2 linked regions of the Dyadobacter pollutisoli genome follow. The main gene of each other region encodes a partner of the protein of the gene in region 2 in a complex. Links are inferred from orthologs where the notes say so. Each region holds a gene or a part of one and is shown on either strand. Other genes may lie near its edges. The genes, in order: ON006_RS01905 and lpdA.

Region 1 (8,627 bases), 5.9 Mb from region 2 along the record:
ATTGTGGATTGGGAAAATCAGGGGAAAAAGGCGCGTCAGGAAAGCTTCGACACGCAGATCAACTATGATACTTACGATGACTTGTGCCGGGTTAGGGAAGTAACTCCTGCGGGCAAGCTGATTTGCAGGATCAACGGTTTCTCGCCCGGGCATACCCAAAACGAGATCGAACTTGCATTAAAAGCAGGGGCCGACGAAATATTCCTGCCCATGGTCGAGAACTGTGAAGAAGCTCAACAAACTTTTGATATGATCGCCGGACGGGCAGAATTCAGCATACTGATCGAAACCGTTGCTGCGCTTGGTTGTCTCGATGAACTTTCTCAACTTTCTTTGAAAAGGGCCTACATTGGTCTTAACGACCTGCACATCCAGCAAAACAGCCGCAATATTTTTATGCCTTTGATGAATGGTACCGTCAAGACGATCCGTGGGCAGTTCGACATTCCGCTCGGTGCGGGAGGCGTAACTTACCCGCCAAATGGCAAACCCATCGCCAGCAAATACCTGATCAATGAGTATGCGAGACTGGGGATCAATTTCAGCTTTTTAAGACGTACATTCCTGAGAGACCACGAAAATCATAGTATGGATTATATGGTTCAAACGATCAAAAAAGCATACGCCGATGCCCGACTGCGCTCTCCTGACGAAGCCGAAAATGACTTTCGTGTGTTCCGGGACCAGGTGGAAAGCTGGACCACAAATCCTTATCACGTATGATTTTGCTCATGTACGAGCCGGTGCCGGACCATTTACAAAGCCTGAAAAACATTGCTCCGCAGCATGAAATCGTCATGGCACACTCCGAAGAAGAAGCACAACGCCTGATCGAAAACGCAGAGATCGTTCTGGGCAACCGTTACTTTTTGCAAAGCCTGCCATTTGCCCGGAAACTGCGCTGGATGCAGTCCAATTCCGTAGGCGTGGACCTGATTTTAAAAGCAAAACAATCTCTTATTGATAAAAATATAACCCTCACTTGCGCCAGAGGCGTGTATGATGCTGAGCTGGCCGAACATACCATTGCGCTTCTCTTGAGTCTTTTTCGTTCCCTGCCCAGTTTGAGGGACGAACAAAATGAAGGCAGCTGGCAGCGCCACCGGCTTTCGACTTTGCACGGTAGCAGTTGCCTGATACTAGGCTGGGGCAGTCTGGGCAAAAAAATTGCTTCCTACATTAAAGCCCTGGGTGGAAAAGTTGCAGGAGTAAGAAATCAGCCTGATGATTCGCTGGAAGGTGAAACTATGCTTTTTGGAAGCAGCAACTGGCGAAACCAGCTTCCATTGACCGACGCATTGATCATTTGTTTACCCAAAACACCCGAAACCTATCATTTCATTGGTAAAAATGAGCTCCGCGCATTGCCATCCTCCGCATTCGTAGTAAACATCGGGCGTGGCGGGACATTGGACGATATGGCACTTTTGGAAATGGTGCAAAGTGGGAATGTGGCCGGAGCTGCCCTGGATGTATTCGAACAGGAACCGTTGCCGGCTGGTCATCCGATCTGGAAAGAGCCTAAAATTTTCGTCAGCCCGCATGTAGGAAGAAGTCTGGAAGGCCCTGTTTTTCGCTGGCAATCGCTTTTTGAGCAAAATCTGGAACGTTACCTGCGCGGCGAGGCGTTGCTGAATGTAGTCAATTACCAAAAAGGATATTAATGATCAGCATTGTCATACCAGTTTACAAAAGCGCATCGACACTTGTTGAATTGCACAGAAGGCTGAGTGATATTTCGGCAGCGGAAAACTGGAAATGCGAGGTTATATATGTCAACGATGCTTCACCGGACTATTCGCTGAACGTTTTGGAAACATTGACACACTCCATTGATTTTCAAATCATTAATCTCAAAAATAATGTAGGACAGAGCAGCGCATTGCTGGTAGGAATGCTGTTTGCAAAACACGATCTCATTGCTACCATGGATGCCGATTTGCAGGATGAGCCCGAGAAGCTGCCTGAGCTTGTACGTTCATTGAAGCAAAGTACAGATGTGATTTTTGCCAAAAGAAAAGGGTCATATGAGTCAGGCGGACGGCTTTTTACCTCTTTTCTATTTAAGGGCCTGGTACATGTTTTCTCCGGCCAAAGAATCCCGATGAATGCAGGCTTATTTATGGTCATCAGAAAAAAAGCCGCATTGCTATTACTGCCATTTTTGCCCCAGTCCCCCTACCTGATCGGACTTATCGCCAATGCCAAACTCACATGTGACAGTATTGTGATCGATCGCAGGGAAAATCAGTTTGGTGAATCTTCCTATACATTCAAAAAACGGCTGGTGGTGGCGAAACGCTTTTTCGGGACATTGAAACTCCGGCCAACCATAAGCCTTTCGGAAGTAACCGAATGGGTCAATTTGAACCTTTTAGCCTAAGATCACGCCATTACGTAACCTCAAAAATGTCACTTCATGCGCACATTAAAATCAATGTTGTTTGCTTTCAGAATGATAACATGAGTATATTCTGTTGATTATCAGCAGTAATTAACCGTACCGAATTACTTAAATCCGTAGCGGAAGCTGTTTTGGTCAATTTTATGATGTGAAAGGCGACACCTATTCACCTTTTGTTGTAATTTTGACTGAAATCTAATTTTAGACCAAGAAACTAAAATACCTTAACAAGCGATATGGCAGAAGTAATTCGTATGCCCAAAATGAGCGACACCATGGAAGAAGGTGTTATCGCAGAATGGCACAAAAAAGTAGGTGATAAAATCAAGTCCGGTGAAGTGATTGCAGAAGTCGAAACTGACAAAGCAACCATGGACCTGGAATCTTATTATGATGGTACTCTTCTTTACATTGGTGTTAATAAAGGCGATGCTGTCCCTATCGACGGGATTATGGCAGTAGTGGGAGCGGAAGGTGAAGACTATAAATCTCTTCTTGACGGAGGAAATGGTAATGGAAGCGCAGCTGCACCTGCAAAAGAAGAAGCAAAACCTGCGGAAGCTGCTCCGGTGGCTGCGGCAGAGGCCGCTCCGGCACCTGCTAAAAAACCGGCTGCCCCAGCTGAGAAAATCAATGCGGCTGTGGTTCGTATGCCTAAAATGAGCGATACGATGGAGGAGGGAACATTGGTTTCATGGCAAAAGAAAGTTGGAGATAAAGTAAAATCAGGAGATATACTGGCGGAAGTCGAAACCGATAAAGCCACAATGGAACTGGAAGCATACGAAGACGGTACGCTCCTTTACGTTGGAATTAAAGAAGGCGAAGCAGTTCCTGTTGACGGAATTATTGCTGTAATAGGTGAAGAAGGATCTAATGTAGAAGCATTACTTGCCCGTGAAAACGGCGAAGGTGGTGTTGAGGAAGCCAGTGCTCCGGAAGAAGCGAAAGCTGCCGCTCCATCGTCAAATGGCGCTGAAAAGGCTGTTTCAGTTGCTGATTCAGACGCACGTATCAAAGCTTCTCCTCTTGCAAAACGTCTTGCTGACGAAAAAGGCATTAACCTGAGCCAGGTAGAAGGCAGCGGTGACAATGGCCGTATCGTTAAGCGCGACGTGGATGAGTTCAAACCAGCGGCCAAAACCGAAGCGCCTGCGGCAGCTCCTGCACCTGCGAAGGCAGCGGAACCAGCAGCCAGCGCGCCAGCTACGGCAGCACCGGCAAGCGGAGATTTCACAGACCTGCCTATTTCGCAAATGCGGAAAACCATCGCACGCAGACTAAGCGACAGCTTGTTTACGGCACCACATTTCTATGTGACCATGGAAATCGTGATGGATAAAGCAATGGCGTTGCGTCCTCAATTGAACGAAGTAAGCCCTGCGAAAATATCTTTCAATGATATGGTCATCAAGGCTTGTGCGGTAGCGTTGAAACAACATCCGGCGGTTAACTCGGCCTGGTTGGGAGACAAAATCAGAAGATATAATTATGTCAATATTGGTGTAGCCGTAGCCGTGGACGAAGGTCTGCTGGTACCGGTTATCCGCGACGCTGACAAGAAAACGCTTTCTACCATTTCCAGTGAAGTGAAGGACCTGGCTGGAAAAGCAAAAGATAAAAAGTTGCAGCCAAAGGATTGGGAAGGAAATACATTCTCTATTTCCAACCTTGGAATGTTCGGTGTAGACGAATTCACAGCGATCATTAACCCACCGGATTCTTGCATCCTTGCCATCGGCGGTATCAAAAAAGTGGCTGCTTTCAAAGAGGACGGAACGGTGTATCCTACCAACATCATGAAAGTAACAATTTCAGCTGATCACCGTGTGGTGGACGGAGCGCTGGCAGCAGCATTCTTAAATACGGTTAAAAAACTGTTGGAAGAACCGATGAGCATGCTGGTTTAACCGATCCAAAAATCGATATAAGTACAAAGTGTCAGGTTTTACGACCTGGCACTTTTGTTTTATAGCCAACTATCACAGCAAATTCAAGATTTAATTAAAAACCAATTCATGGAAAAAATACACGCAACAACCGTACTTGGTGTACTACATAATGGTACCGTTTCCCTCGGAGCCGACGGCCAGGCGACAATGGGCAATACGGTGGCAAAAGGTAATGTTAAAAAAATCAGGGTGCTGATGGGCGGAAAAATCCTTGCCGGATTTGCAGGCTCTACCGCTGATGCGTTTACCCTCATTGAACGCTTTGAAGAAAAACTGAATGCTTATGGTGGCAATATGAAAAGAGCGGCTATTGAACTGGCAAAAGACTGGCGCACTGACCGTTACCTACGTAAACTGGAAGCCATGATGATCACCGCCAGTAAAGATGAAATCCTGGTTATTTCCGGAACTGGCGACGTTTTAGAGCCTGAAAATGGTATTGCGGCCATTGGATCCGGCGGAAACTTTGCATTGTCAGCAGCCCAGGCATTGAAAAAACATGCCCCACACCTGACGGCAGAGGAAATGGTGAGGGAAGGCCTGACGGTAGCAGCTGACCTTTGCATTTACACCAATCACAATTTTGTAATTGAAAAAGTGAATGGATAATACTAATAGCTAACGACTAAAAGCTTTTAGCCGTTAGCTATTAGGTTCGTTACAATTCTGCCATTAATGTCATCAGCTTCACGAGCGAGTCGGAAATGAGGCGGTTACTGCCGGGCAGGTACTTATGAGCGATAATTGAAAAGCTGAGCAGCGCACCTGACTTGGCAGTCACATAACCGGCATAGGCGCGGGTACCCTCGATCGAGCCACTCTTGACGTGTAAATTACCTGCCGCCTTTGTCCCTTTTCCAAGATTCCGTACTGTTCCATTCAGGCCGAGTACTGCGATACTTTTATAAAAATCGTTGAAACTGGCGTCTTTATTAGCATAATTGAGAATGTCGGTCAGGCTGTTGGTACTAATGGAACCCGAGGGGGAAAGCCCGCTGCCGTCTTTGATATAAAAACCCCGCAGATCCGCTCCCTTGCCTGACCAGTAACCAGTGATGGCCGTCGCGGCATTGTCGTAGTCAGATTTGCCGCCGAGTCTCTTACCCGCCTGTTTGAAAAAAGTATCGGCATATAAATTAATGCTCCAAAAATTGGCCTGTTGGCAAAGCTCTCGCAACGGCGGTGATTTGTACTCATCCAAAATCACTTTCGGATTAGGTGTCGGGAACGCAACAGGTGGAAAAGGGGCAGTTCCTTCATAAACAGTTACCCCAGTGCTTGTCAAACCAGCCTTTAATGCAAAAGCTGCGTATTCGGCGGGATTGGGAATAGAACCTTTTACTGAAAATACTGATACTCCCGCAGGTATAGTCCCGGTCAGCAGCACATTGGTACCTAATGGATCGCTGTAAACAATGGTTTGATCGCCGGAGCCACGTTCATTTGTCGTGACCTGGTTTACAAACGACAAATAAGGAATAGCAGGCTCTATACCGAGGAAAGAAGTGGGGTCGCCAAATTCAACACCTGGTTTAAACTTAATTCTATACAGATTTTCGTTGAAATTAAGTCCTTGCACACCGGCTCCATAATAGTTTCCAATGTCCCCCCAGATCCACGTGCTGGCTAGCATCTCACTGTCGAAAAACGAAGCGTCTGGTAAAACTTTGCCTTTAATATGCTTAATACCAGCTTTCTTCACCGCTGCAGTCCAGCGTAATATCAGTTCGCTAGCGGTCGGATATCCTTTGAACCTGTCGCTTCCCAGCGAAGGATCACCGGTACCGCGAATGTAGAGATTCCCTGATAATGTGTCACCTTTGATCACGCCGTCATGTTCGAGGAATGTCTGAAATTTAAAATCCCCGCCGAACAATGCCAATACCGTCGCTGTCGACACTAGTTTGAGTGTCGATGCGGAGGGTAATGAACGTTCCTGGTTCAATGCAAAGACATTATTTCTTTCTTTGACGGATTTAATGCTTATTGCCAACGAACCGCTGCGCATTAGTTCGCTGTTTTGCAGTTCCAGCACGGCGTCGCGGAAATTGTTCAGTGCGACACTATCGATGGTTTGAGACTGGGAGGCGTGGAATAAAAAAAGGCAAAAAACGAACGGAGTGAATTTCATATCAGTTTACAAGAGTGATTTTGCGCAAGAAAGTGTCGATACCAAATCTAAACTAGTAAGTAAAGTCCAAATCTCAGTCTGTTTTTTGGTACTTTTGTCAGATATTAAGCAGTTCTTTGATTGAACAGATAAAAGAAGATACAATAATGATATTGATTTTTCCGAATGATAGAAAAATCCCAATATAGCCATTCACCCCATATTTAAAGTATGAAATTGACATTTTGGGGAGCTGCTCAACAAGTTACCGGTAGTATGTTTCTTTTGGAATCAGATGATTACCGGATTTTGATTGATTGCGGCTCTGATTTTGACTTAGATGAGATTGGTAGAAAAACCAGGTATGAGGAACAAAAAAGTGTCTTTCCGTTTGACGCGAGTTTAATAAACACAGTACTTTTAACACACGCCCACATTGACCACTCCGGCAATATTCCCAATTTATACAAAGAGGGATTTGAAGGACGCGTGGTATGTACCGAACCGACGCTGGCACTGACTTCCCTCCTGTTGAAGGATGCTGCCAATCTTCACCAAAAGCGCCTGAATGCCCGCAACGGAGCGTCTTCCAAGAAACGTGGTAAGAAAAAGAAGGATGTGCCGATGGATTATTATGTTGAAAAACATGTGATCGAGGCATTGGATAACTTTGTGCCTGTCGCTTTCGGGCAACGTTACCGCATTGCTGACAATGTAACCATCACTTTTTACGCAGCCGGCCACTTACTGGGTGCCGCGCATATCGTGGTGGAAGTATACGAGGACGGGCAGAAGAAAAAGATCTGTTTCTCGGGCGATATTGGCCGCAGCAATTACCCGTTACTCACTGATCCTCAGGAAATTCCACAAGTTGATTACCTGATATGCGAGTCTACCTATGGTAACCGCGTGCATGAAGACCAGGGAACACCGGCAGAAGCACTGGCAGACGTGATCAAACGTACCTGCATTGACATTCCGGGCAGACTGATCATTCCTTCATTCAGTGTCGGCCGTACGCAGGCGTTGCTTTATACGCTGAATAAAATTTACCTGGATCGTGCATTTCCTTACCTGAAAGTGTTCTCGGACAGCCCATTGGCGCATAGTAGTACCAAGGTTTACCAGCGGCACGTGAGGCTCCTGAACAAGGAGGCACGAGCCTTTCAGGAAGACAATGATATGTTGTTTGATTTTGACAACCTGATCTATCTGGAAAGCTCTGATGCCAGCCGTGCCGTGTCGAACTATAATGAGCCCTGCATTATTATTTCCTCATCGGGAATGGTCCAGGGCGGGCGCGTAGAGCAGCACGTGGAGGCGAACATCGGGAACCCGTACGCGACGATCCTGATGATCGGATATGCTTCCGAGGGAACGCTGGGATGGAGGCTTTTAAATGGACAGGATACCATTTCAATCCGCGGAAAGCAGCTGCCGGTCTTGGCTAATATTGAAAAAATTGACGTATTTAGCGGCCACGGAGATCAGAACGATTTAATCAAATTTGTGAAAACACAAGATCCGGAAAAACTGAAACGCGTTTTTCTGGTACACGGAGAACAACAAAGCATGGCTGACTTTCAGCAAAAAATTGCAGATCATGGCTATAATTCCGTAGAAATACCTTTAAGAGGGCAAACCTATGAACTTTGATAGCCCCTTAGCCCACAAAAAAGAACCTAAATATGAGAACATACCTGGATTTCGAAAAACCTATGTCCGAGCTCGAACGTAAGCTCGAAGAAATGAAAACATTAGCAAAGGAAAATAATGTAGATGTTTCCGATGCCATTTCCTTACTGGAAAATAATATTACAGATCTTCGAAAAGAAATATTTGAAAATCTTACCCGCTGGCAGCGCGTGCAGCTCTCCCGGCACCCCGACCGTCCCTATACCCTCGACTACATTGAATTGATCTGTGATGAATTCATCGAATTGCACGGCGATCGACAGGTACGGGATGATCCGGCTGTTATTGGCGGATTGGCCAATGTCGGCGGACAGTCATTTATGCTGATCGGACAACAAAAAGGACGTAATACCAAGCAGAGACAACATCGGAATTTCGGTATGCCCAATCCCGAAGGTTACCGCAAGGCGCTACGCCTGATGAAACTGGCCGAAAAATTCAACAAACCTATTGTTACCCTGATCGA
Region 2 (8,480 bases):
TACCGTGGAAGCCAATCTGGAACTTGGGCTGCCAATGGATGACAGAGACTACGGTGTAGGCGCTCAGATCCTGCGCGACCTGGAAGTGACTAAATTGAAATTGATCACCAATAATCCTAAAAAACGGGCAGGATTGATCGGCTATGGTTTGGAAATAGTAGACTCCGTAGCCGTCGAAATTGCTTCTAATCCCTACAATGAAAAATATCTTTTGACCAAAAGAGATAAAATGGGTCACAATTTGAGCAACCTCACAATCCCCGTTAATAAAGGATGACAGCTGTTCAAATCGTAAAAACAGAAAGTGATATTTTGAAATGCCGCAGTGCCGTACAGGCGTTGCGGCCTTCTCTTACCGATGATATTTACGACGAAGCGGTGCAAAAAACGCTCGCTGATAACCGTCAGATCGTTTTTATTGAAGAAGACAATGAAGCTGCGGCCATTGCAGTTTTTGAGACGGGCTACAACCTTTTTCGGGGGAAATATATCTACATTGATGACCTGTCGACATTACCCGGCCATCGTGGAAAAGGGTATGCGGGTGTTCTCATCGACTGGATCATGGAGTATGCTCAAAAAGAAGGCTACAATGAAGTCCATCTCGATTCCGGTGTAAGCGCAGCCAGAACGGACGCACATAGGCTTTATCTCAATAAAAGATTTCAGGTCACAAGCCTTCATTTTGTTGCCAAGGTCTGATTTTTTGGTCAGTCAAAATTTTGATTTCAATACGGTACTATTTCAATGAATATAAATCAGGTATTCGAAGCATTTAACTCTCTGCGTGTACTAGTAATCGGAGATGTGATGCTGGACTCATATGTTTGGGGAAAAGTAGAGAGAATTTCACCGGAAGCACCTGTTCCGGTGGTCAATGTTCAAACCAGGGAATACAGGCTTGGAGGCGCCGGTAATGTACTTTTGAATGTGCAGTCGCTAGGCGCCGAGGCCATTATCTGCTCCGTCATCGGCACCGATAGCTCCGGCGACCTGCTCGAAAACAGCCTGATTGAAAAAGGCTTGAACTGTGAAGGCCTCATCCGAAGTGAACACAGGATCACAACGATCAAGGAAAGAATCATTGCAGGCTCTCAGCAGGTAGTACGCATTGATACCGAAACTGATAAACCTGTTTCTGTCTCAGAAACGGCACAATTGATCGCCAAAGCCAAAGAACTGATCCCTACCTGCCAGGTGATTATTTTTGAAGACTACGACAAAGGTGTGCTGACTCCCGAATCAATCGCCGAGATCACTTCCTTTGCGAATGCCAATAATGTACCAACCGTCGTTGATCCAAAGAAACGTAATTTCCTTGCTTACAACCATACAACGCTTTTCAAACCTAACCTGAAAGAGCTCCGCGAAGGTTTAAAAGTGGAATTCAATGTGGATAACCCCGAAGAACTGAGGGCAGCTGTTCAGCATTTGAAAGAAACACTGCAAGTTAAAGGGGCGCTCATTACACTTTCGGAAAGAGGTGTTATCATTGATTTCCAGGAGGAAGTGCATAAGCTGCCTGCTCATATCAGGCAAATTGCGGATGTGTCAGGAGCAGGTGACACCGTGATCAGCATTGCGGCTTGCTGCGTAGCATTAGGTTTGCCTCCCAAATCCATTGCAGCCATCTCAAACCTGGGTGGCGGACTGGTTTGCGAAATGGTAGGGGTGGTTCCGATCGACAAAAACCTGTTGCAAACGGAAGCCGAAAAGCTAAGTTAACACACTTTCAAAGTTAGCTTTCCGGCGAAGGTTACCAGTTTATTCCAGCTTCGCCCAGGCCCATTCTTCTGGTAAACTTGGACGACAATCGTGATCTGCTTGTAATGTAGCGTACGCTTGCACCGATATAAGGCGTGGTCGCGGGGGTATAGGAGGTTAAATTTTCTCTGGCACTGTTGAATGTCCGTAATTGGCGAAAAGTAGTCACACCCGCTTCAAGTGAAACATTGAGCACAGTGAACAAATGTGCGTTGGCAGCAACCCCGACCTTGATCTGTCTGTAATTTTCACGGCGTAAAGCTTTTTCTTCGGGAGTCTGAACCTGGAAACCGCCGCTATATCCGTTCAGGCCGGCCAGCATATCCACATTAAACCATTTGGTAGCTTTATAATTGACATTAGCCATAAACGGTAGCAACGCAGAAGCCCGCCAATGTTTCCCAAGCCCTTTATTGATCCCAAAAACAGGAACGAACCGCAGTTTCTGATTATATGCCAGCACGGAGCCGTACATGATCTGCGTTCTCAAACCCAGTATGTGCATTCTCGCGGCACCGCCCCAGAAGAAAGGTTGCGGACTGAAAAAGGTCTCATTTGTTTCCGTCATCCCCAATCCTCCGCCGTATACCCAAAGGCGGTCTTTGATACTTGCTTGCAAGCGAATCACCCCCAGCGACAAAGTTTTGTAGCCATTCTCGGGATCATTTTTACGATCGATCGTTGGCTGAATCTGAGTGTACTGGGCCAGTACCACCGTGTGTACGGCTCGTAAATCGAATTTTTTTCTGAGACTATATCCTAATTGTACCTCGCTATGTACCGGTATTATTCCGAAAAAGCCCGTTCTTGAAACCCCGTAGTCCTGCGTTCCATTCAGGCTCGATGGCACAGTATAATCTGCTTTCAGGGTTACATTGGGATAAAAAAGCCTGCTTAATGCGAAATGCTGTGCTTTTGCGGAAGTCAGCGAAGCCACTGAAAAGCAAATGATCACGATACGGAAATAAGTCATGCGGAGAAATTAGGGGTGCGTTATTTTCCGCAAATAACGTGAAAAGGCTGCACCTATTGTCCTTCGAAACCACGTCAGATTTCAAATAAAAATTTGTTGATTTACATTCACTATACAACAATCTTACCCAAACATGATCAAATTACCTTCCGTTCAATCCCTGACAGAGAGCTTTGTTCAGACTACGACCCGCTATAAATGGGTGGTTGCAGTAGCATTAATAAAAATGGCCGTGCTTTTACGGTATACCGAAACACCCAATGCCATTGAAAGCGAAAGAAATTTCCTACTCCGCTTAGGATACGTTTCCTTTCTCGCACTTCCTCTATTCCTGGCGGTCTTGCTTTCTGCCAAAAGGCGCCAATGGAAAAATTCATGGACTGCTGGAATAATGGTGGGAATCACTGGGCTTCTGGTTTGGTACTATTTTAGTTTGCCTGACGATCCCGGTCAAACAGATTATTATCGTTTTATGCTTTTTATGGCGGGCGCTCATTTGATTGTTTCATTCGCACCGTTTATCGGATTTGACGAACCAAATGGGTTCTGGCAGTTTAACAAAACGCTCTTTCTGCAATTTCTGAATGCTTCGTTGTATTCCCTCACTTTGTTTATCGGGCTTCTTATCGCCATCCAAGCGATCAAGTATTTGTTTAAAGTGGAGCTCTCGGCGCAGATTGAAATGGATCTCGCTGTTGTGATATTTACATTCTTTCATACGGTATTCTTTTTGAGCAAAATCCCTGATAATCTCGGTGATCTTGAACGGCAGACCAAGTATCCCAACGGTTTAAAAATATTCACGCAATATGTTTTGCTGCCTCTTGAGGTAGTTTATGTGATCATTCTCTACGCCTATACCGGCAAGATTATTTTTCAATGGAAGCTACCAGAAGGCGGGGTTGCCTACCTTGTACTAGCCTTTTCGATAGCGGGAATTTTCGCATTGCTGCTACTTTATCCTTTGCGTAAAAATCAGGAGGAACGGTGGATACAAATTTTCAGCCGGCGGTATTACCTCGCACTCCTGCCATTGATCGTTCTCTTGTTTATTGGAATTACAAGAAGGATCGGCGATTATGGCGTTACTGAAAACCGTTACATTATTGCAGTACTAGCTATTTGGCTGGCTGGTATCACCTTTTATTTCTTGTCGGGAAAGCGGGACGACATTCGCTGGATACCAATAAGTTTATCCATTCTCTGCTTTTTGTTGCCAATCGGCCCCTGGAATATTTTCGCTGTTTCCAAAACCAGCCAGTTGAATCAGTTTCATACGATTTTAGCTGAACATAAAATCCTCAATGCAAAAAATCAGATTACAGGAAAGGCTACCATGAAGTCGGAGGATTATGAGCGGCTTACTTCTATTGTTAGTTTTTTCAGGTATAGGGAGGAAACTGGTCTTGAACCACACTTCGCTGGTTTTTCCGCCAATGATCGGAAGGAGTATGAGTATTACAGAAAAATGGACGCTGCTCTTGAAAAACACATTAGAATATCCAACCCAGGATCCGCGAACAACTATGCTCATTTCTCGTCACAACTTTCACGTAGTGCCGGTCAGGATATTGCTATTCTCGGGTTCAATAAAATGGTCTTTTTTGATTCAGCCGATGACGAGCAAATCAAAAACAAAGAATGGCGGTTTTTATCCCAAAATAAGAGAATAGCCGTCTATCGTAATAATATCAAAGTGACAGAGCTGCCCGCAGAGAAGAAAGTCAGCGAGTTAATAGATGAATTCAGCAACAATTCTATGAGTGTCCCTCAGGAAAAACTGGTTTTTGGTTACCAGGATGCCCATAATCACATTAAGGTGATCATAAGGTCAATCTCCAAAAATGACACCACCTATTCAGCGCAAGGTATTCTCCTGTACAAATAAGCACCTGATAAATTTACACAGCACTAGTACAAAATCATTTGCAAAAGGTATTTACAAATGATTTCTGCCTTATCATCAAAATTACATGTCCATGAAACCCTTGAAAACAAAAGTCCTGCTCCTGCTAGCTGCGCTGGCTTGCCATTGCTCTTTTGCCCAAACAACCGAAACTACTTACGCCGAAAAGCTCGGATACCCGAAAGGGAAAAAGATACTAATCATTCACGTGGACGATGTAGGAATGTCTTACGAGTCCAATCAGGGTGCGATTAAGGCCATCCGCGAAGGTGTTGCCAACTCGCTGAGCGTGATGATGCCTTGTGGCTGGGTACCCGGTTTTGTCAATTATTGGAAAGAAAATAAAGATATCGACGCAGGCCTGCACCTCACAATGACCTCCGAATGGAAGGATTATCGCTGGGGTCCATTGGCCGGAAAAAATCAGGTGAAAGGACTAGTCGATCCGCAGGGCGCTATGTGGCGCGGCGTAGCGGATGTAGTGAAAAATGCTTCTCCCGATGAAGTTGAAATGGAGATCCGGGCACAGCTGGAACGCGCGAGAACAATGGGTTTTGAGCCTACACACCTGGATTCGCACATGGGTACACTCTTCGCGAAACCCGAATTTTTGGAAAGATATCTTAAAGTAGGAATGCAGGAGAAAATTCCGGTCATGTTCCCAGGTGGCCATAATACTGCTATTCAGGCAGAAGAAAAGATGATCGCTGAAAGATTTGAAATGACCCAACAAGTAGGAAAACAACTTTGGAATGCGGGGCTACCCGTGCTCGACGACCTCGAAAACACCAGCTATGGCTGGAAAGGGCCAGAAAATGGTGACAAGTCTGAAAAGGCGCTTCAAAAATATAAAACTGCCAAATACATGGAGGCGCTCGGAAAGCTGAAACCCGGGCTGACAATGGTGATCATGCATTGCACGATTCATACCGAGGTTTTTCCAAAAATCTCGGACTCCTGGCCAACAAGAGAGGGTGACTTTCTAGCGATGATTGACCCTGAGCTTAAAAAATACATTGAAAAAGAAGGGATCATTCTTACGACCTGGCGGGAAGCAATGCAGAGGAGGCAAAAAACGAAATAAAGTTCTATTGGTATATTAAGATTGCTGATTTTCCCAGATGCGTTGAAGTTCTTCAACGTCAGCGAGATCTTTTGCCCGGGCAGTCGCTTTCTTTTCTGTTATTAAATCTTTTAAATGGATAACATGAAAAGGAACTCCTTCAAAATCAGCAGTTAGTGACCGTTCATAACAAGAATCAAAATCACTTTCCTGAAATGCTTTCAACGAATGTCCTAAATCCAGCTCAAATCCCGACATCCCAAATCTGACGGATGTCCAGCCAAAAATGAGTGGCATATCCAGTAGCAAATCCGCACCGGGGACATCATTTTCATTTAATGCTTTGACAAATGCAATAGCGTTTTCCCGGTCCTTTTTAATCCATAAATCCATGTCCTGAGTAGTTCTGATATGCCCATGGACTACCCCAGCCATTCCGCCAACTAACAAATATTTTACATTATATCTGTTCAAACTTTTGAGAAGATTAAGCACGTCTTCGCTGCTTATATCCATAAATACCGCTGTTTTATTGAGAGGGTTGGATCGATACAATTTCCCCGCCAAGTTATTTAGCCGGACAAGAGCTTCTATATTTTCAGCGTAACGTTGTTGTAATTCGCTTACAGACATCTCTTTGTAAAATTGATCTTCTATAAAATTAGATAAATAATTTGAACCATTCCATACATTAAAAAAATGCCCGGGAATAGTAATTCTCGGGCATTCATATGAAGGCAAATCGTTAAAACCCTACAAATCAATCGCCTCGCCGTAAGCTGCTTCCGTCGCGCCTTTCAATGCTTCGGACATAGTGGGGTGAGGGTGGATCGCACGCATGATCTCGTGTGAAGTAGTTTCCAATTTACGGGCCACCACCACCTCAGCGATCATTTCTGTAACGTTTGCGCCGATCATGTGAGCACCAAGGAACTCGCCATATTTCGAGTCAAAAATTACTTTCACAAATCCATCAGTAACACCTGCGCCAACGGCCTTACCAGACGCTTTGAATGGAAATTTACCCACTTTGATATCGTATCCTGCTTCTTTTGCTTTCTTTTCGGTTAGTCCAACAGATGCAATTTCAGGCTGACAGTAAGTACATCCCGGAATGTTTCCGTAATCTAGTGCTTCCGTTTTGTGTCCAGCGATTTTCTCTGCACAGATAATTCCCTCAGCCGTAGCAACGTGTGCCAAAGCCGGGCCAGGTGTGCAGTCACCGATTGCATAAAATCCTGGAACGCTGGTTTCATACCATTCGTTTACAGTGATTTTGCCTTTATCCGTTTTAATGCCCGTTTCTTCCAAACCAATGTTTTCAAGGTTGGAAACAATTCCGGCAGCAGAAAGAACGATATCCACTTCAAAGGACTTTTGTCCGTCCGGCGTTTTTACAGAAACTTTGCAACCATTTCCTGACACGTCAACTGTCTCAACCGTTGAGTTCACGTAAGTGTCAATGCCAAGCTTTTTGTATTGTTTCGCGATCTCTTTTGAAATGTCTTCATCTTCGACCGGAACCAGATTTGGCAGGAATTCAACAACGGTTACTTTCGTTCCCATCGAAGCATATACGTAAGCGAATTCCATTCCAATTGCGCCAGAACCTACAACCAACATAGAGGCAGGCTGCTTTTCAAGGCTCATGGCTTTACGGTATTCGATTACCTTCTGGCCATCAATTTTAATGTTTGGCAATTCGCGGGCGCGGGCACCTGTTGCGATGATAACGCCTTTAGCAGCTGTGTAATCCGTTGTCTTACCGTCTTTATCTGTAACCGCAACCGTTTTCTGGCCTTTTACTTTACCGGTACCCATGATGACGTCGATCTTATTCTTCTTCATCAAAAATGATACCCCTTTGCTCATGGTATCGGCAACGCCGCGGCTGCGTTTGATAACCGCTCCGAAATCGGCAGACGAATCGCTTACATTGATACCATAGTCTTTTGCATGCTTAATGTATTCAAAAACCTGGGCACTTTTCAGAAGTGCTTTGGTAGGGATACAACCCCAGTTAAGGCAAATTCCTCCTAAACTTTCTTTTTCAACAATTGCAACTTTAAGTCCTAATTGGGAAGCACGAATGGCTGCGGGATAACCTCCGGGGCCGCTACCAATTACAATCACATCATATGTTTGAGCCATTTTCTGGTATTTTTATTGTACGAAATGGGTTGACAAAATTTTCACGCAAAGTTAATAAATATTGTCAGGGATTGTCACTCATTGTCAAGTGTTGTTAAGAATTGTGAGAAGTCATTTATGGTCAGAGACGGATCTAATGGGTCATGCATCGTCAGAAATTGTCATTTGTTGTGCATAACTGTGAATGTTGATTTAAAAAAATACAAGTACGGCTTTTGGATGTATTTATTACTCCGGGGCGTTATGTTACTATTGTTTGACTTCAACGTATTAATGTTTGAGACATATCTTAAACATTTTTAGTATGAAACTTGAAGAATTACAGATTTATCAATTGGCAATGTCACTTGGTGAAAAGGTATGGACAGTCGTTGAACCCTGGGGCTACTTTTTGAAAGACACTCTTGGTAAACAACTTGTGAGAGCGACAGACTCCATTGCGGCGAATATTGCGGAAGGATATGGGAGGTTTCACTTTAAGGAAAATCTGAACTTTTGTTTCTATTCCAGAGGTTCTCTACAAGAGACAAGAACCTGGTTGACAAAAGCAAGGAACAGAAATCTGATCGAAACAGAAAAATTCGAAGAATTAACCCAACTTTGCGATCAGTTGTCAATAAAAC

Evidence for each region.
Region 1: the proteins of lpdA (region 2) and ON006_RS01905 are in contact, whole or in part, in a crystal structure (PDB 1EBD), measured with the Geobacillus stearothermophilus proteins. The link is inferred for Dyadobacter pollutisoli from one-to-one orthologs. Residues at the interface, in WP_049624544.1 of Geobacillus stearothermophilus: Pro340, Ser341, Asp344, Tyr345, Arg403, Asp406, Val408, Glu431, Ala432, Gly433, Asp438; in WP_033016211.1 of Geobacillus stearothermophilus: Ile130, Ala131, Met132, Pro133, Arg136, Arg140, Glu141, Asn155, Arg157.

The regions. Positions count from the first base shown.
Region 1 is NZ_CP112998.1:426,904-435,530, reverse strand. The notes cover bases 2,025-4,977. They hold ON006_RS01905 (pyruvate dehydrogenase complex dihydrolipoamide acetyltransferase), read left to right. Parts: upstream 2,025-2,640; coding sequence 2,641-4,314; downstream 4,315-4,977. Other genes in these bases: hslV (ATP-dependent protease subunit HslV), read left to right, coding at 4,423-4,965; ON006_RS01910 (glycosyltransferase), read left to right, coding at 2,025-2,383. Outside these bases: ON006_RS01920 (aldolase/citrate lyase family protein), read left to right, coding at 1-723; ON006_RS01915 (D-2-hydroxyacid dehydrogenase), read left to right, coding at 720-1,664; more of ON006_RS01910, read left to right, coding at 1,664-2,024; dacB (D-alanyl-D-alanine carboxypeptidase/D-alanyl-D-alanine endopeptidase), read right to left, coding at 5,015-6,487; ON006_RS01890 (MBL fold metallo-hydrolase RNA specificity domain-containing protein), read left to right, coding at 6,698-8,122; ON006_RS01885 (acetyl-CoA carboxylase carboxyltransferase subunit alpha), read left to right, coding at 8,155-8,627.
Region 2 is NZ_CP112998.1:6,333,810-6,342,289, reverse strand. What follows is about bases 5,659-8,464. They hold lpdA (dihydrolipoyl dehydrogenase), read right to left. Parts: upstream 7,858-8,464; coding sequence 6,460-7,857; downstream 5,659-6,459. Other genes in these bases: ON006_RS26155 (four helix bundle protein), read left to right, coding at 8,162-8,464; ON006_RS26165 (DUF6036 family nucleotidyltransferase), read right to left, coding at 5,743-6,447; ON006_RS26170 (polysaccharide deacetylase family protein), read left to right, coding at 5,659-5,727. Also shown: ON006_RS26195 (bifunctional 3,4-dihydroxy-2-butanone-4-phosphate synthase/GTP cyclohydrolase II), read left to right, coding at 1-277; ON006_RS26190 (GNAT family N-acetyltransferase), read left to right, coding at 274-702; ON006_RS26185 (bifunctional heptose 7-phosphate kinase/heptose 1-phosphate adenyltransferase), read left to right, coding at 748-1,725; ON006_RS26180 (hypothetical protein), read right to left, coding at 1,757-2,737; ON006_RS26175 (DUF4153 domain-containing protein), read left to right, coding at 2,871-4,625; more of ON006_RS26170, read left to right, coding at 4,717-5,658; more of ON006_RS26155, read left to right, coding at 8,465-8,480. UniProt on the Escherichia coli protein: Lipoamide dehydrogenase is a component of the glycine cleavage system as well as of the alpha-ketoacid dehydrogenase complexes.